2 linked regions of the Acidisarcina polymorpha genome follow. The protein of the gene in region 2 interacts with the protein of the main gene of each other region in a pairwise test. Links are inferred from orthologs where the notes say so. Each region holds a gene or a part of one and is shown on either strand. Other genes may lie near its edges.

Region 1 (9,588 bases), 1.9 Mb from region 2 along the record:
TTGGGCGATCCGCGTAAATCCATTTTTTCTCGAAACCGCTCTAGAACGAAACATCAATCGCCACTCCCTGCCACTGCCGCATCCCGGGGAATGACAGCCTTCACCCGCGCCGTTGCCAATGCCGTCTGCAGGTTGGGCGTCAACGCAGCAACGGTGCCGACAATGACGATAAACACGCCAATCCAAATCCAGGCGACCAACGGATTCAAGAAGACCTTGATGATCGGCAGCCCGCTATCCGGATTCTTTCCTTCATAGACAACATAGAGGTCCCACGCCAACGTCGAATGATTCGCCACCATCGTCTGCGTGGTTTGGCTGGCCTGGTAGAACCGTCTCTCGGGCGCGAGCTGCGTCACTTTGTTGCCCTTCCGGTAGACATCCAGCAGCGAATATTCCGTGTCGAAGTTCGGATTGGAATCCTGGGTAAAGCTCTGCGAAACAAGGCGATACGGCCCGATGTTCAGCGCTTCTCCTACGCCGAGTTCTTTCTCGACGCTCTGGTTGAAGGCTTGCCCAGCAAAGCCGATAAACATCACCACGATGCCAAGATGCACGATGTAGCCGCCATACCGGCGCGAGTTGCGTCGAGTGAGTTGCAGCATCGAAGCAAAGAGGTTCTGGCCGGTATGACGCTGGATCACCGCCGCGCCCCGCAGAAACTCCGAAGAGATCGCAGTGATCACCAAGGCGCCCAGCGAATAGCAGACCAACGAGTAGAACATGCCTTCGTCCTGCCACGGACGAACCCCAACCAGCATCAGCACCACCGCCGTGACGAGACCAGCGGCGCTCGGCAATAGGAAGTTTTTGCGAATGCTCTTGAACGAAGTGCTACGCCAGGCAAGCACCGGGCCTACGCCGGTGAGGAACAGCAAAAAGAGGCCGATCGGCACCGCAACCCGGTTATACCAGGGGGCACCCATCGTGACTTTATTGCCCTGCACATACTCCGACAGCACCGGGAAGAGCGTTCCCCACAGGATCGTGAAACAGGCGGCCAGCAACACCAGGTTATTGAACAAGAAGCTCGATTCGCGCGAGACCAGCGCTTCGAGTTTGTGCTCCGTCTTCAGATGGTCGCGGTTGAGGACGAACGTAAAGATACAGACCGCCAGCACCACCACCATGAAGATCCAAAACCACGTCCCGATGTTCGATTCGGCAAAAGCGTGAACGCTGCTGACCAGTCCCGACCGCGTCAGCAGCGTTCCCAGCACCGTCAGTAGAAACGTCGAGAAGATCAGCCAGACATTCCACGACTTCATCATGCCGCGCTTCTCCTGCATCATCACCGAATGCAGAAAAGCGGTGCCAGTGAGCCACGGCATCAGCGAGGCGTTCTCGACCGGGTCCCAGCCCCAGTAGCCGCCCCAGCCTAAGACTGCATAAGCCCAGTGCATACCGAGCACGATGCCGCAGGTCAGGAAAAGCCAGGTCACCATCGTCCATCGCCGCGTAATGTGGATCCACTTCTCGCCCGGGTAGCGCATCATCAACGCGCCGAGGGCAAAAGCAAACGGCACGCTGAAGCCCACATAGCCGAGATAGAGCATCGGCGGATGAATCACCATCTCGGGATACTGAAGCAGCGGATTGAGACCGAAGCCATCAGGAGGAATGGTTCCCGAGACCAGCGAAAACGGCGTCGCGGCAAAATTCAGTAGCAAAAGGAAGAAAAGCTGAATGCCCGCGAGGATGGTCGAAGCGAAAGCGGTCAGTCGCACGTCCACCTTATGCCGCAGCCGTAGCACCAATCCGTAGGTGGCCAGCAGCCATGCCCAGAGTAGAAGCGAACCCTCTTGTCCCGACCAAAGCGCGGCAAATTTGTAGGGGCCCGGAAGCGCGCGATTGGTGTGGTGAAGGATGTAGGCGACCGAAAAATCATTGGTGAACGCCGCCCACAGCAACGCGAACGCCGCTACCGAGACCGCGAGGAAACTCGCGATGCCAGCCCGCCGGGCAGTCTCCGCGAGACGCTCCGGTGAGATCCTTCCGCCGCGCCCGGTGGAGAGCTGGCGGAGAGCAATAGCTCCAGCCACAAGCGTATAGCCGCTCAAGACGAGGGCAAGCAAAAGGGCGAAGCTACCTAATTCCGGCATAGGATTCTCTCACTATCTTCGCAGAGCGATGCCTGTTGCCGCAATGTAGCAAGTTATATTGTCAATTTATGGACTTGCAACCGGAGCTATGACAGCGAGGCGATTTCAGCGCACGCCCCACTCCCACAATCCAAAATTGACCTTCCTCGAAAGTGGGAACCCCACCTGACGGGCGAGGGTGGCCATCTGTCCGCGGTGATGAGAGTCGTGCGCGATCAGATATCCGACGAAAGCCGCGGTATCGGGCTTGAAGTTCTTGACCCGGTTTCCCGATTTGAGAGAGGTCGCAATCAGTTTACTTAAAGCCGCGGACGTCGCCCTCAATCCGGCGATCGCTTCATCAGGCATGACGGTGATCTTGTTAAGCGGAATGGGTAACTCAGTGCTGCCGGATGCCTTCAGCCACATCCCGTGAACGGTGTGAATGTGGGCCGCCAACGCGGCAATGTTACGGCCCTTACCACCTGGCGGCTCGGCCCTCCAGGCGGCGGGGTCGAGATTTTCAATAAGGTAGATGGTGATTCGGGAATGAATGTCAAAGGCCCGAACGAGCCCGTCATCCTCAGGTCCAAAAGTAGAAGGAGAGACGTCCAAAGAAGTTCCCTCCTCGGCAATCTACCACACCTTAGGCGGTGCGACGCTCCGAGTTGCCGACCAGATACTGCGCCAGCGCGATCAACTGATCTGGAGGAAAAGGTTTGACGCGGAAGACAACCTCGAGCGAGTCGTATGATTCCTCGGCATCCGCATAACCGCTTAGTACTACGACCGGGAATTTGTATCCACTCTCGCGCAGCGATCGAACGAATTCCGGACCATTCATCACCGGCATCAGATGGTCGGTAATAACTAAGCTTACGGAATATCCATCCGGCGACTGAACGAACGAGAGGGCGTCGCGGCCATTTGTCGCTACGTCCACTGACAAGCCGGCGCGCTCGAGAATTGCCTGCCGCGTCGATGCCTGAATGGCGTCATCATCAACGAGCAGGATGTTCACAGGAGTTCGTTCAGTCTTGCAGATGGGAACTGTCAAAGTGATGTCCTATTGTATTCAGGGGTATAGATGTAGTTTGTTTACGAGAGGTTGCCCGAGCTGTGGAGCTTAGGGGTCTTCTCGGCCGCTCCGAGTCATCCTACACCTCATCCAGGTATCGGCAAGTAAGTACTGCAAGTAACAAGAATACTGCTTTTAGAGATGGTTTTCACTCTGAGACCATTCACTCTGAGACCATATGGACACTCGAAATACGCGCTTTCCTCTTAGGGCTTGACGCCCGAAAAGGAAACTCTGAGTCTAAGTAACAGCTCTGAGCCACGAGTTAAGGACCTTCAAGCATGTTTGAACTTCCGATTCGAACTCCAGTGCAGCGACGGATCATCTTGTCAGTGGTCGTTCATGGCCTCTTACTCGCTCTTCTTCTAAGGCCGACTGGAGCCGTGCGTTATCGAGCTTCGCTGCCCGGCACCTCTCACGGTACTCGGATCGAACTATCCTACCTGCCCGGCGGAACCGCTTCATCGCCACCCGCACCCAAACGGAAGTCAGCTCCGGTTCGCCCCGCGAAACCTAAATTGACGCTGCCTGCAACAGCACCGGCGCCCGTGCTGACGAACGAAGCCACCTCTGCTAGTACCGGCAAGTCCGGCACCGAAGCCAACGACGCTCTCGGGAACGAAGACATCCAGATCGCTCTTACCACTTACTCTCCAAGTCCGAAACCGGATCTCTCGCGCCTTCCCCGCGGCGCCCAAGGCGATGTGGTCATCGATATCACCATCGATCCAACCGGGAAAGTTGCCGATCTGCAGATTCTTCAATCACTTGGATATGGTGTGGAAGGCATGGTAGCGGACACCGTACGAGGTTGGAAGTTTCGGCCAGCCACCAAGGATGGCATTCCGGTAGCCTCGATCCAGGAACTTCATTTTCACTATGGACCGGCCTAGCCCGGTGGATTCACGGAAGATCCTTCGAGCGCATGACCCTGCGCTCGCGCACCACAGTTGCCCATAGTGACTTAGAACCGCTGCCGCTAAATCAGGGTTTCTCTCACGCGAAAAGCTGGAGCGGAGCGCAGTCGCGACTCGACTTCGGATCGGCTCCGCACGTAGATCGAATTCTGGGGACGCGGATCGCAATCCTCGACCAGCATCAGCTTTCGCTCCAACGGTGAATAGGAAGCAGCCACAAATCCATACGAGACCAGGGTCTTGTGTGCCTGGTCGGACGCGAAGCCGAAAGCCACACAGTCCTCGTTGTTCTCGATGATCAGCGCGAGTAGCGCAGGACGACCAAGCACACTGCCAGCGCCGGCGAGGACATCGCTCTCAAAGCCTTCAACGTCGATTTTGATCAGCGCGGGAGTGGATGCCGCGAGGGTCTCGTTTAATGTCGTTACCGGCGATTGGAAGATGGACTCAGAGGCCCCGCCATTCGGGGCGATGCGGGTTTGGGTACCATTTGCGGCAAAGCGCAGAACTCCAGACTTGGCCCCCACTCCCGCCTGGTGGATCTCAACCCGATCTCCGATCCCATTCGCCTCGATATTGGCAGCCAACCCTGGCAGAGTTTCGGGGTTGGGTTCAAAGGCAATCGATCGGGCGCCGATTGCGGCCGACGCTAACACGGTGTAGCTGCCGACGTTCGCGCCCACATCCACAAAAAGATCTTCAGGGCGGAGCAGATGCAGCAGAAAGCTCATCTCGCTGAAATCCGCCAGTCCGCAATAGATGTTCAGTGTGGCGCCATGCATGCCACGCCGCACCATCAACACCGAGTCATTCACGAAAGGAATGACTCGGAGACCTGCAACCAGGCGGCTTCGGACCTGCCAGGAAAGAAAATCGCTTATTGCTCCCAGACTGCGGCCCCGGTTCATCGGGTGATCCAGAATATGCCGCAGCAGACCGGGCAGGCTCACAGGACAGCTGACTGCTCTTCCAATTGCACCATCAACTCTTCCCACTCACTGCTCAGAGCGGCGTGTTGGGCTCGCAGCGCTTCAAGTTCGCGGCTCAACCGGTGCGTCTCTTCCGAAGTGGTGAAGCTGCCCAGCGCTGTTTCGGTCGTGGAAATGGAGCTTTCCAGGCGCGGGATCTCCTCTTCCAGAAACCAGAAGCGGTCTTGCATCTGTTTCAGCTTGATCGGATTCACGCGTTTGACGTCTTTCGCTTCTTTCACCGGCTCCGGCACTGGCGGGGGTGCGATCACGGCGGCGGGCGGCTTGAATCCATTCGACGATGGCAAAGCTCCGCTCATCGCCTGCCCATTTTCCTTACGGTAGAGGTAGTCCTCATAGTTGCCGGGGTAGACATGCACGTGGCCGCCCTCGACTTCAAAGACCCGGGTCGCGACCCGATCGATGAAATAGCGGTCGTGGGAGACGAAAATAACCGTTCCAGTAAACGAGCTAACCGCCTCTAAAAGGACATCTTTTGCACGCAAATCGAGGTGATTTGTAGGCTCATCGAGCAGCAGAAAGTTGGCCGGACTGACTAAAATCCGCGCCAAAGCATAACGGTTGCGCTCGCCGCCGGAAAGCACTCCCAGCTTCTTGAAAGCATCGTCGCCTGAGAACAGAAAACACCCCAGCAGGCTGCGCAACTCGGTCTGCGCGATCTTCGGCGCGGTGCCGCTGATGTCGTCGAGCATGCGCGCTTCCGGGTTGAGCACCTTGTATTGGTCCTGTGCAAAATATTCTGCGAGCACGTTGTGTCCGAGCTTGATTGAGCCGCTGGTCGGGCCTTCCTGCGCCGAGAGCATGCGAATCAACGTGGACTTACCCGCGCCATTCGCCCCGACCAAAGCGATCCGATCGCCGCGGTCGATGGTGAAGCTCACGTCCTTGAGCACCTGCTTGGGACCGTAATCCTTCGAAAGATGGTTTACCTCTACGACGGTGCGGCCTGAAGGCGGCGGCTGAGGAAAGGTGAAGTGGATCACCGGCTCATCTTCAGGGATCTCGATGCGCTCGATCTTCTCCAGTTCCTTGATCCGGCTCTGCACCTGCTTGGCCTTGGTCGCCTGATAGCGGAACCGGCTGATGAAGGCCTCCAGGTGTTCGATTTGATCGCGCTGGTTCTTATAAGCATTCTCCAGCTGCGCCCGCCGCTCGGCCTTCTGCGTCAGGTATTTCTCGTAGTTCCCGTGATAAACGTGGATGTTCTTGTTCCAGATCTCGATAATTTTGTTGACGGTAACATCGAGAAAATAGCGATCGTGCGAGATCAGGATGAAGCCTTTCGGATAAGTCCGAAGATAGTCCTCTAACCAGTTACGAGTCTCGAGGTCGAGATGGTTGGTCGGCTCGTCGAGCAGCAGTAGATCGGGCTTTTGCAGAAGAAGTTTTGCTAGAGCGATGCGCATCTGCCAGCCGCCGGAGAACTCCTCCGTGCGCCGCTGCCAGTCTTCTTTGCTGAAGCCAAGACCGCTGAGCACGGTGCCGACTTTGACGTCGAGAGCATAGCCATCGTTGGCGCTGAAGCGGGAATCGATCTCCGAGAAGCGGTCGGCCGCGGTCTGGTATTCGGCACTCTCGGGATCGAGCTCGGCGAGCGCGGCATAGAGACCCTCAAGCTCGGTCTCCATCGCCCGGAGTTCATCGAAGACCGAGAGGCATTCCTCAAAAACGGTGCGGCCGGAGAGTGAAAGGCCGTCCTGCGGCAGGTAGCCGATCGACATCCCCTTGGTGACATGCATGACCCCGTAATCGAGGCCGCCCTCGTGAGAATCGTTTCCGGCAAGGATCTTCATCAACGTCGATTTGCCGGTGCCGTTCGCGCCGACCAGAGCGGTCCGCTCATCCGGCGTGATCAGCCAGTTGACGTTCTCAAAAAGCAATTTGGTGCCAAAGCGCTTGCCGGCGCCAGAAAGTTGCAGCATCCCTCTATTTTAGCGGAGAGCGTCGTCGAGCATTCCAGGACTTTGCAGACTGCATGCTTAAGCCACACTGAATTTCGCTAGGCTTTCTTTGTCAATTTCCATTCAAGAGATATTAACCTCGCAGCGATGTATCGACCAGAAGCGCTCAGTAACTCTTATGTCCGGAGGTAAATATGAAGAAGTCTCTGGCAGTCCTTTCCCTAGTAGCCGCCTGCTCGACCAGCGGCGCTTTTGCACAAGCTCCTGGTACAGGACCTGTGAAACGCGTTCTCTTGGTCAGCGTTGACGGCATGCACGCAGTCGATTACTACAATTGCATTCGCGGCATCAGCACGGTGAATGATGGCAAGTCCTATTGCCCGGCGCTGGCCGGCCTCAACAGCACGGCAATCAATTACGCAGCCGCCTCAACTTCCAAGCCATCGGATTCGTTTCCAGGCTTGATCAGCATCGTCACCGGCGGGACCTCGCGCTATGCCGGTGTCTACTATGACGTCGCGTACGATCGTTCGCTCGACGCTCCTGCCAAGACGACCGGAAATGGTCTAGCCGCGGGTCCATGCACTCCTGGTGGAACTCCGACCGGCACCACCACCGAATATGAAGAAGGCATCGACATCGATCAGACAAAACTCAACGGTGGAGCGCCGGGGGCGTCACTGACCGACGGCGGAATCGCCTCGATCGATCCCGCCAAACTGGTCCGCGACCCAGCCAACGGTTGCGCCCCGGTCTTTCCCTGGAAGTTTGTTCGCACCAACACCATTTTTAGTGTTATTCACCAGGCTGGCGGGTACGCCGCGTGGTCCGATAAGCACCCTGCTTACTCCGCAGTGTCTGCCGGTAATGGTCCGGGAACCCTCGACGACTTTTACGCTCCGGAAATTAATTCGAACGTTGTGCCGCTTCCTGGCGTTGTGACCCCGACGGGGCTTTCCTGTGTAACTGTTCCCGATCCCGGCTCTGATACAACTGCCTGGACCAACAGCTTCCAGAACATTCAGTGCTACGACACCTTGAAGGTCAAAGCGATCCTCAATGAAATCGATGGCAAGTCTCACCTTGGCACCGCCACGACCCAGGTACCCACCATCTTCGGCATGAACTTCCAGGCGGTCAGCGTTGGCCAGAAGCTCGTTGAGAAGAGCAACGGTGTTACCGGCGGGTATCTGGATGCGATCGGAACTCCCAGTCCAGCGCTGCTGAGCGAAATCAAGTTCGTGGACGCTTCGATCGGAGAATGGATCAACGAATTGAAGGCCAAGGGGCTCTATGACTCGACCTTGATCGTCATTACCGCCAAACACGGTCAGTCGCCCATCGATCCCAGCCGTTATATCCCCCAGCTGAATGTGGGTACTTCACCGGCGACCTTACTTTCGAACGCGGGCTTTATTCCCAACTCCGAGTCGACCAACAACCCCACCGGCATCGGCCCAACGGAAGATGACGTTTCGCTGCTCTGGTTGAAGGATTCCGCCGACACCGACGCGGCCGTCAAGATTCTCGAAGACAACGCTGGCCCCACCGGCGTCGCTCTGGGTCAGATCTACTATGGACCGAGCTTGGCCTTGAACTTCAACCGGCCGACCGTCGATCCCCGGACTCCGGACATTATCGTGACGCCGAATGTGGGCGTGACGTATTCCGGCAGCACTAAGAAACTGTCTGAGCATGGCGGATTCAACCACGACGATACCAACGTCATTCTGCTGGTCTCGAACCCCGCCTTCAAGGGCAACACCATCTTCTCCGAAGTCACCACCTCGCAGGTTGCGCCCACGATCCTAAGTGCGCTTGGACTTGATCCAAACGCTTTGGCCGCGGTTCGAGTCGAGCATACCCAGGCCCTGCCTGGACTTCCTCCACTCTTCTAACTAACTGTCGCGACTCTGTACTGCTCTATGTTGTTTGCCGGGAACACTCCGCCAGGAGACGTTCCCGGTGAGCGACAAAAGAAATAGCAACGCGTCGATGCTCAGTCCCCCCGCATTCCAAAATAGGGTCTTGCTAAAAGCCGGGCGGATTCTCGCGGGCGACCTTGAAGGCTTTTTCCAGCGCCATTCCTGCCTGGGCGATGGTTCCCTCATCAAAGAGCCGGCCGATGAGAGTGACGCCGTATGGCACGCGGCGAGGCGGGGAAAACTTTGGTAGAGGATGGTTCGGATCAGGCGCCCAGTCGCTGCGCGCCTCCGAGATTTCGACGAAGCCGGCGCGGAAGGTCAGCGAGGGGTGACCGGTGAAGTTGCTGATGACCAGCATTTCATCCCGCAGCGACGGCACCAGGAGCAAATCCACACTAGAAAAGATCCGTTCCATTTCAATGGCGACCTTTCTGCGGAGGCGGTCGGACTGGACAAAATCGACGGCCGACAAAAATCTGGATTGCCGAAAGATGTTCGGCCACGCATCAGGAACCTGAGACTTCAGCTGATCGACCTGATGGCTCAAGGTGAGCTCTTCGAAAGCGGCGGCGGCTTCGGCGAATAGAATCAGGTCCAACGAATCATAGGGCCAGTCGGGCAAGGAGACTTCAACCGGAACCATGCCCAAGCGCCGCACCGTTTCAAGCGCGGTGCGGTCCACTTCGGTTGCCGGAGC
Region 2 (9,766 bases):
CGCTTGCTGTACCCGGAGCCTTCGGACAAACGATAGTGCCACGCAAGAAGCAGTTCAAAGATCGCTGAGCGCTGACGGCTTCAAGAACGTTGACGCCTCCGTCCTTCAGGGCGTTGTGACTCTAGGCGGCTCGGTTCCTCTCTACAGAGCCAGGATCGATGCAATGATGGTCGTGAGCAAAATTCAGGGCGTTCGCGGTGTTCGCGATGAGATTGAGGTTGCTGCTCCCAGCATTCCAGACCGGAAGCTTAAGGCAGAGTTGGACGAAGCCATCATTCGTACGGCATACGAACGACTCGGTCGCCCGTCAAAGGCGCCCACTGGAATCTGCGTCCATGTCCACAGTGGGGTCGTCACTCTCAGCGGCTACATCGCTGACCCAGGTCTTGCGATGGCCGCCCACGCCGTCTCTGCCAGTACTGTAGGTGTTAAGAGCCTTCACGACAAGATCGAGGTTAGTCCGGACGCAAGCCTGATGACCGAGTGGACAAGCAGGGCAGATTCAAGCACGGGTCTAAGTTCGGTACCGTAGCGACCTGTTGGATCCGGCTGCCTTGACTCGACAACTCGACTCGGACAACGTTCCCCCACAATACCCGAGGCGAAGATGCAGTGTTGTAGCATCCTAAGTGATATGGCCACTGAATGCTCTCACCTCGATCAGATCCAGGATGTCAAACCCCACACCCGCGGCTGCGAAGAATGCCTTAAGGCAGGAACCAAATGGGTCCATCTCCGCATGTGCCTCGTCTGTGGACACGTTGGCTGCTGTGACTCCTCACAAGGCAAACACGCGACCAAGCACTTCCATCAAACCCACCATCCGCTCATGCGCTCTGCCGAGAAAGGCGAGCAATGGGGATGGTGCTACGTCGATGAAGTTGAACTGGAATTCTAAATTGCAATTGCAACCAGGGCGGGCGCCCTGCGTCAGCCTGGCGCCCAATTAGGCGGTACCGGTATGAGAAGCAAAGCCGGATCGGTTCACGATGTGCGGTTTCATCAACTTTGACAGAAAAGAAGGTTACATGGCCCTGAACCGTAGAGAATTTACTCAACTCACGACCGCCGCGCTCGTCTCCCAGCTTCTCCCGAACCTGAACGCACAGTCCAGCACCCAACCGCTTGGCTATGCCATGGTGGGTTTGGGACGCATTTCGATGGGCCACTTCATGCCCGGCCTCAAGGATGCCAAGCAATCGAAACTCACGGGCTTGGTCAGTGGCCACCGCGACAAGGCAGAGAAGAACGCCGCAGAATACGGCGTTCCAACTAGCGCTATTTACAGCTATGAGAACTTCGATAGCATTCGCGACAACAAGGCGATTGATGCCGTCTATATTGCACTGCCCAACAGCATGCATGCCGAATACACGATCCGCGCCGCCAAAGCAGGCAAGCATGTGCTCTGCGAGAAGCCGATGGCGACCTCGGTCGACGACTGCAAGGCGATGATTGCCGCCTGCCGCGACAACAACGTCAAGCTGATGATCGCCTACCGCTGCCAGTTGGAGCCGACCAACCTGCGCGCGATCCAGATGATCCGCGACGGAATGCTCGGCAGCGTGCAGGCGATCGAGAGTGCGAACGGCTTCAACATCGGCCCCGATTGGCGGCTCGACAAGAAGCTGGCCGGCGGAGGGCCGTTGATGGATGTGGGCGTCTACTCGCTCAACGCCTGCCGCTATCTGACCGGCGAAGAGCCGCAGGTGATCTCGGCTTACTCCTCGGTGATCGACAAGGACGGCCGCTTCAGTTCGGTCGAAGAAAACGTTGGCTGGACGATGAAGTTTCCCTCGGGCATCGTGGCGAGTTGCAATACGACTTACGGCGGCCAGATGAACGGCTACTTCCGCGTCCACGGCGCGAAGGGCTCGATCGATATGGATTCGGCCTTCGGCTACCAGGGGCAGCACCTGACCGCCCAGATCGGCCGCGACAACAGGATTGACGAGCCGAGCACCGCCCGTGATCCGAGCCAGTTCACCCGGCAGGCAGATTACTTTGCCGACTGCGTCCGCAACAACAAGGAACCGAAGATGGATGGGCAAGAGGGGTTGCGGGATATTCAGTACATGGCGGAGATTTATAAGATGGCTGGGGTTGCGTTTTGAGGACGCAAACACAGACGAGATCGCGGCGACGAACTAGCACTATGAGAGTGGAGATATTGGGGATAAATGATTACGAAGTACATCGGCTTCTTTTGCCACTCTTGCAAGAAGTTTAATCACATCGAGACTTACCTGGTGAGAAATGTGGACGAGATAGGAGTCGACAAGACGCTCTATCCCGAAAGCGGGTGCTGCAGGTCCTGCAAGACGGTGGGATTCTACGCGGATTTTCTTATCGCGCAGTCCGCCCCGCGAAGGGCGACAACCGCTGTTTTCCGCACCGTTGATGACGATTGGTCTTGCTCTTCCCTGCAGACCACTAACGCCGTCCTGCTAATCCACTAATGCCCTAGCGCCATATCGATCAGCGTCTTTGTTCAAGATCCCTGTGTGCCTTGGCAGAGCCGGTAGCCGGGCTAGCCGCCGCCGAGCGCTTCACACTCAACACCTGCCGCGATCCGGCGATCAGACGCAGTCTCGGCATGACGAACGACAAGGCGCCCATGTTCGCTGGCTCCTCCTGAACCCAGACGATCTCGTGAGCTTCGGGATGGCGCTCGAACTCAGCCTCGAGGTCGGCCTCAGGCCAGGGATAGAGTTGGTCAACCAGGACGATGGCCGTCTTTTCCACACCGCGCTTCTGCCGCTCGATCCGCAGCTCATGGCCGATCTTTCCGGTGCAGAGCAGCAGCCGTTTGGCGTTCTGTGCCTCGGTATCGGGGACGACGTTGAGGAAGTGCGGCCTCGAGAAATCAGCAATCGGTGAGGCCGCCGAAGGGTTGCGCAGCATGCTTTTCGGAGTGAAGACAACGAGCGGCTTGCGCCACGGACGCATCACCTGCCGCCGCAGAAGATGGAAATACTGAGCGGCCGTAGACGGCTGGCAGATCTGCATATTGTCATGTGCCGCCAGTTGCAGGTAGCGCTCCACGCGGGCACTGGAATGCTCCGGCCCCTGACCTTCATAGCCGTGGGGCAGCAGCATTACGACACCGCTGAGCAGCCCCCATTTGTCTTCGCCGGAGGAGATAAATTGGTCAATGATGATTTGTGCGCCGTTGGCAAAGTCGCCAAACTGCGCCTCCCACATCACGAGCGCTTCCGGATAATCGCGGCTGAAGCCGTACTCGAAGCCAAGCACTCCGGCCTCGGAAAGGATCGAGTTATACACTTCGAACTGTCTCTGATCGGGAGCCAGATGGTTCAACGGGATGAAGTGCTGCTCATTCTCAATATCGACCAATACGCTGTGCCGCTGGTTGAAAGTACCCCGCTGGCTGTCTTGCCCGCTTAACCGAACCGGGGTGCCCTGTTTCAACAACGAGCCAATGGCGACGGCCTCGGCCATTCCGTAGTCGAAGGGCCGTTCACCGTGGCCCATCTCGAGTCGCTGCTCGAGCAGCTTCTTAATCTTGGGGTGAATGTGGAAGTCCGCGGGATAAGCGGTCAGCCCCTCGCTGATCTTGGCAATCTCTGCGGTCGTGAGGCCGGTTTCGACGTCATATTCCGGCTTGTATGAGCCTCCGTGAAAGGGCGACCAATATTCGGGAAGATGGGACAATACCGGCATCTTCTTACGAATAGTCGCTTCTTTCTGGGCCTCGACCAGCTCGGTTTGCAACTCCTTAGTCCGCGCCGAAATATCCGCGCCAATGGCTTTGCTGTAAATCTGATAGAGCGGCGGATGGTCTTTGATCTTGGCGTAACGGATCGGCTGAGTAATGGTCGGATCGTCGACTTCACTATGCCCGTGCCGCCGGTAGCCAATCAGGTCGATCACCACGTCATTGTGGAAGGTGAAGCGGTATTCAGCGGCCAGAGCGGCAATGCGCAGGACCGCGTCGGGATCCTCGGCGTTGACGTGAAAGATGGGAATCGGCAGCCGCTTGGCCACATCGGTCGCGAACCGCGAAGAGCTGACCTCGTCCGGCCCGGCGGTGAAACCAATCAAATTGTTGACTACGATGTGGATCGTTCCCCCGATCGAAAACCCATCGATCGTCGCCAGGTTCATCGTCTCGGCCAACACCCCCTGCCCGGCGAACGCCGCATCTCCGTGGATCACAATCGGAATCAGCTTGTCCTCGCCGCCCTGCCCGAAGCGGAACTGCTTGGCGCGGGCGCGGCCGGCGGCCACGGGGTCAACGGCTTCCAGGTGCGAGGGATTTGAAACCAGGTGCAGGTCAACGGTCTTGCCGCCGCGGGTGACGTAATCGCCGGTGGCGCCTACGTGGTACTTCACGTCGCCGCCGCCTAAAATGCTGCGTGGATCGACATCTTCAAATTTCGAAAATATGTCGGCTGCCTCGCAGCCAATCACGTTCACCATCACGTTGAGACGGCCGCGATGGCTCATGCCGATCACGCCGCTCACCGCGCCATGCTCAGCCGCGTGGTGCAACAGCTCGTCAATGAACGGCACCAGGACCGTCACACCCTCAAGCGAAAACCGCTTTGTGCCCAGGTAGCGCGACTGGATCACCTGCTCGAAAAGGTCCGCGCGCAATAGTAGCTCCAGCGTGCGATTTTGGTCCTGAATTTGCAGTTCTTTGCGCGAATTTGCGCGGTTTTCAAGGCGCTCCTGAATCCACTCGCGGCGCCCGGCGTCAGCAATGTGCATGAACTCCGCCGCTACCGTGCCGCAGTAATAGCCGCGCGCTTCGTCAGCATCGGGACCCGTCAGATCGAGATCCGGGATGGTCTTCGGCGGCAGATACTGGCCCAGTGGATCGAGCTGCGCCTGCAAGTAGCCCCAGCGTCGGAATGCGTCAAATACCTGAGCGCGTGAAGCCTGCACAGAGTTTGGCTTGTTGACAGGAGAAGAAGTTGGCGCTTCGGGAGTAGTAATGGTAGCCATAGGATAGATTTCGGAGAGCCACGCCCGGGAGAATACCGCGAGGCCGCTCCGTATATTCTAACCCCCCGATGCCAGCTCGCAGGGTTCGCGAATGCGACTGGTAAACGGATGTCCGTTTTGGACGTTTCCGTTTCGCCCCGCTCCAAGGACCCTTCCTACTAGCGCCCTTCCTACTTGGGGGGCGTCGCTTCAGGTGGAGTTGCTGGAGGCGTCTGCTGCTGCGGCGCAGGCTGGCTGGAGCCATCAGGTTTGTTTCCGCTGCCGTTACCGATGTCCTGGCCATCATAGGTGACCTTGACCGTTGACTTGAACTGCCGGTAGTCGGTGTACTTGACGAACTCGCGGATATGGACATCCTGGCTGATGTAGCCGCTTCCTCCGGAAAAGTGCAGGATGCCGTCCCCCTTGGTATACACCGGAAACCAGTATTTCCCATCGATCTCTTCCCGGTAAGTGACGAAGGGCGGTGAGAGGTCTTCGTGGCCTTTGCGGGTATCGTCCGGCACATTCTTGCCGTTGGTGACGACGATCTGCAAATCCTGGGTGTCGACCCAGATCTTCCCCTGAAAATAGCGGTGCTTCTTTTCCATCACCTTCGGCGCCACATCGAAGACATAGGTATCCAGCTCATCCACCTTCTGCTTACCGACATAGGTGACGTTATACTGGCCAACATCCTCCTGAGTCAGCACAAACGGCAGCCGCTGCTGGATGTCGGCAAAATCGGCCGGGCTCATCATGATTCGCTCAAGCGTACTCGCCGGAGCCTGGAGGACGTGCTCAGTCCGCCTGCCGGTCGAGTCGAAAGCTACATCGGTCAGCTCGTAGTATTCGCCATCGACTTTGCCATCGTCGTCGACGGTCTGCACCTTGACGCTGCGGCGGTAGACGTAATTGTTCAGGGCTTGGCGAAAAGCACTCTCTTTGGCAGTAAACTTGGCGATGATCTGGTCGGGCGGGATGGCCGGCTGGGCTTTATCAAGCGGGCCGAAACCCTGGTCCATCGGCATCGGCGTATACGAAACCTGCGCCAGCGCCGCAACGCTCGTTGCTGCAAGCAGCGCTGCTCCCAAGAAAAAACCCCGTAGTCTGCCTGCCATTGCGAAAGTTCCCATACCCGCTAGTCTATCGCCACTCCCAGATACACGACTGTTTAGACGATCCGCTTCGCAGAAAGGATGAATGCATTCATTCTGACCACTCCCCGAAGGAAAAATCTGATGCTCGGCTCATTTCCCAAAACGCTGGGAATACGGGTATTCCAGGTTAGCCCGGGTACAAGAAGACTCTCGTTCCAATAAGACCCGGGCGTCTCTTCCTCGTTCGGATTTCGGAACGAGCGTTCATCAACCTCATTAAACCCAGTACACTAGGCAACAAATGCAATCCACTCAGAAAGTCGCCGCCTTCTGCATCTTCGCGCTTGCGGCCGCTCAGCTTCCCGCCCAGTCGCGCCGCCCCATGACCTTTGAGGACATGATGAAGATGCGCCGGCTCGGCGATATCGATCTATCTAAAGATGGCAAGTGGGTGCTCTTTTCGGCCACCGACGTCGATCTCGAGAAAAACACCAAGACCTCGCACCTGTGGATCGTCCCGACAGGCGGCGGCAAAGAAGTCGCTCTTACTGCCTCCTTGGCGGGCGAAAGCCGGGGTCGTTTCTCCCCAGACGGCAAGCAGATTCTCTTCCTGAGCCCCCGCGATGGAGGACAGCAGATTTACCTGGCGCCGTTCGACGGCGAGACCGGAACGCTCGGCGAAGCCCACAAGCTGACCAGCATCTCGACTGAGGCCGATGGCGCCACCTGGTCGCCTGACGGCCAGAGCATTCTCTTCACCTCAGCAGTTTATCCTGACTGTCCCGCGACTCCTGACCAGCAGGACGCCTGCGACAAACAGCGGGATGACGAACGCGCCGCCTCCAAGGTGAAGGCCCGCATCTTCACCGCGCTCCTCTATCGGCATTGGAATGCCTTTACCGGCGACAAGCGCAGCCATCTCTTCCTAGTCCCGTCTAACGGGGGAACTCCCCGCGACCTTAATCCGGGAGACACTCACGACGTTCCGCCATTCTCGCTCGGAGGACCCGACGCCTACGCCTTCTCGCCCGACAGCAAAGAGATCGCCTTTGAAGAGAACCTAGACGCGGTGCCCGCGACCTCGACTCATGTCGACATCTTCACGCTGCGCCTGGACGATCCGGCCGCCAAGCCGGTGAAGTTCACGACGAGTGCTGGAGGAAACTTCAGTCCTGCGTATTCGCCAGATGGAAAGTACATCGCCTTTCGTTCTCAGGCCCGGGCCGGATATGAAAGCGACAGATTTCGCTTGATGCTTTTCGACCGGCAATCGAAGCAGATCACGGACCCGATGCCCGCATTCGACAATTGGGTTGATGAATTTCTTTGGCATCCCGGATCGCACAATATCTTGTTTACTAGCGGAGATCGAGGCGAAGAGCCTCTCTATCAGCTGCAACTGGACTCGACCGGCGGCGACCGATTTAGGCTCATCAATATAACGAAGGCGGGCGAGTTCGGCGATGCTCATATGTCGACGGATGGCAGAACGCTGGTGGTCGCAAAAATGACGGTCCGAATGCCCGGCGAGATCCTCGTTCTGAACGCAGCCGCCACCTCTTCTGCTTCGAACGGTTCATCCGTCCATGGCATCCCCGTGATTCCGGCGGAGGAAAAACAGATCACCCACCTCAACACAGGGCTGCTCACACAAATCGACTTGCCCAGCATGGATTCTTTCTGGTTCCCCTCCATCGGCAAGGTCAAAGTGCAGGGCTTCGTCATCAGACCCCCAGGCTTCGACCCCGGCAAGAAATACCCCGTCAAACTGATCATCCACGGAGGGCCGCAGGGCGCATTGGGCGACTCCTGGAGCTATCGTTGGAACGCTGAGCTTTTTGCCGCCAATGGCTATGTCGTGCTCATGATCAATCCGCGCGGATCGACCGGCTATGGGCAGGCATTCGTTGACGGAGTCAACGGCGACTGGGGCGGCAAGCCCTTTATTGACCTGATGCGCGGCCTCGATTACGCGGAGCGTAGCTTCCCCTATATCGATAAGACCCGCGAGTGTGCGATGGGCGCAAGCTACGGCGGGTACATGGCGAACTGGATCCTCGGCCACACCGACCGCTTCAAGTGCATTGTCAGCCACGATGGCATGTTCAATCCGGTCTCCGCCTATGGGGACACCGAGGAACTTTGGTTCAACGAGTGGGAGTTCAAAGGCAAGCCCTGGGACTATTACGGCAAGCCCGCCTCGCTCGACCCCTATCGCAAATGGTCGCCCGCACTGGCAGCGAAGAACTTCAAGACGCCCACGCTGGTTATTCATAGCCAGCTCGATTACCGCCTCGATGTCTCTGAAGGATTCCAGCTCTTCACTACTCTGCAGCGGCAGAATATCCCCTCGAAGATGCTCTACTTTCCAGACGAAGGCCATTGGGTGCTGAAGCCACAAAACTCACAGCTCTGGTATAAGACCGTCAACGATTGGGTCGATCAGTATACGAAGCCGCAGCCGTGAGCGCGTCGCTTTCAGCAGTATGGCCCCTAAGGGCCCGGCAGTTGAGGTGCCCAAGTCACCATGAGTTTCAAGCCAAAGAAAAGACCTGAGCCGTTCGACGAAGCGAAGCTCTATGAGTACGCCGTCGGCGCGCTCGGCCGCCGCATGCGCACTGTGGTTGAACTCAAACGCCTCATGCGCAGCCGCGTCGAAGAAGGAGAGTCCGGACAGGCGAAGATCCTCGCGGTGGTCACGCGCCTCGAAGAGCAGCACTATCTCGATGATCCTGCCTATGCCGTCACCTTTACTCGCCTCCGTCAGGAAAACGACAAGTTCGGCAAACGACGCGTGCAACAGGAGCTATCGAGAAAGGGCGTTGCTTCGGAGCTGATCTCCTCCACTCTCGATGTTGCCTATGAAAGTGTCAGCGAAGAGGAGTTGGCCCGCAAGCACCTGGAGCGCAAGCGAGTGAAGCAGCCCGCCACCGAAAAAGAGTCCGCGCGAGTTGTCAGGCTCCTGGTTCGCGGAGGATTTTCACTCGGAGTCATCTTCAAAGTCTTGAAAAGCTGGAATGTTTCCGACGAGACTCTCGCCGCCATCGAGACCATCGACCTCAATGAAGCCGCCGGCTATGAGTAGGCCGGCGGCTTCGTCAGCGACATCTCCACTGTGCAGTTTGCTGAATTGCTGTCTTGTTAGAAGTGCCAGATAAGATCCGCAGCAAGAGTTACGGCGTAGTTCTTGCCGGTTTGTGGAATTCCGTTTTCCAAGTGAGCGGGAGCGGATCCTGGGGCCGTATTCAGCGCCCTCAAATCGTACTTCCCGTAGTATCTGGTGAAGCTAACCTCAGGCCGGAAAGTTACCGTCGATCCCGCCCAGAAATTGAAGCCAACCATATGCTCCTCATAGATGCCCGGGGTTCCGATACGCTGGCCCTTGATATCGTCCACCACTTCGTTGCGGATGTTGAGCGAAGCCTGGTTTTTCCAGAAGTTATGCTCAACGTAGTTGGTGATTGCCCATTCGCCCGCATAGCAGTGGGCCGGTTGCTGCGCTGCCGGTAAGCGCGGGTCAACGCAGATCGCGCCAAAGTTGAGGTTGACCGCACCGTCTCCAGGGCGATAGTTGGTCGCCTCAGGCCACGGCGTCTGCGGAGTGTTCGCATACTGAATGCCTGTATTTGGATCGGTCCCGTTATACCAATACATGTTTGGTGTATCTCGCATGTACTGATACCAGGCCTCGGTATCAGTGTGCCAATGGTCGTTGA

Evidence for each region.
Region 1: the proteins of ACPOL_RS18655 (region 2) and ACPOL_RS10770 interact in binary tests that used the Escherichia coli proteins (3 or more experiments, as listed by UniProt). The link is inferred for Acidisarcina polymorpha from one-to-one orthologs.

What each region holds. Positions count from the first base shown.
Region 1 is NZ_CP030840.1:2,485,127-2,494,714, reverse strand. What follows is about bases 4,506-7,397. They hold ACPOL_RS10770 (ABC-F family ATP-binding cassette domain-containing protein), read right to left. Parts: upstream 6,988-7,397; coding sequence 5,023-6,987; downstream 4,506-5,022. Other genes in these bases: ACPOL_RS10765 (alkaline phosphatase family protein), read left to right, coding at 7,161-7,397; ACPOL_RS10775 (FkbM family methyltransferase), read right to left, coding at 4,506-5,026. Outside these bases: ACPOL_RS10800 (cytochrome c-type biogenesis protein), read right to left, coding at 1-54; ACPOL_RS10795 (heme lyase CcmF/NrfE family subunit), read right to left, coding at 54-2,102; ACPOL_RS10790 (DinB family protein), read right to left, coding at 2,208-2,696; ACPOL_RS10785 (response regulator), read right to left, coding at 2,728-3,138; ACPOL_RS10780 (energy transducer TonB), read left to right, coding at 3,441-4,052; more of ACPOL_RS10775, read right to left, coding at 4,139-4,505; more of ACPOL_RS10765, read left to right, coding at 7,398-8,864; ACPOL_RS10760 (amidase), read right to left, coding at 8,998-9,588. UniProt on the Escherichia coli protein: Genetic data indicate it may be involved in ribosome assembly or function.
Region 2 is NZ_CP030840.1:4,415,173-4,424,938, reverse strand. Bases 2,226-5,295 are described here. They hold ACPOL_RS18655 (2-oxoglutarate dehydrogenase E1 component), read right to left. Parts: upstream 4,972-5,295; coding sequence 2,479-4,971; downstream 2,226-2,478. Other genes in these bases: ACPOL_RS18650 (LolA-like protein), read right to left, coding at 5,142-5,295; ACPOL_RS18660 (hypothetical protein), read left to right, coding at 2,226-2,459. Outside these bases: ACPOL_RS36370 (BON domain-containing protein), read left to right, coding at 1-532; ACPOL_RS18670 (UBP-type zinc finger domain-containing protein), read left to right, coding at 608-898; ACPOL_RS18665 (Gfo/Idh/MocA family protein), read left to right, coding at 990-2,114; more of ACPOL_RS18660, read left to right, coding at 2,181-2,225; more of ACPOL_RS18650, read right to left, coding at 5,296-6,071; ACPOL_RS18645 (S9 family peptidase), read left to right, coding at 6,352-8,517; ACPOL_RS18640 (regulatory protein RecX), read left to right, coding at 8,578-9,135; ACPOL_RS18635 (outer membrane beta-barrel protein), read right to left, coding at 9,192-9,766. UniProt on the Escherichia coli protein: E1 component of the 2-oxoglutarate dehydrogenase (OGDH) complex which catalyzes the decarboxylation of 2-oxoglutarate, the first step in the conversion of 2-oxoglutarate to succinyl-CoA and CO(2).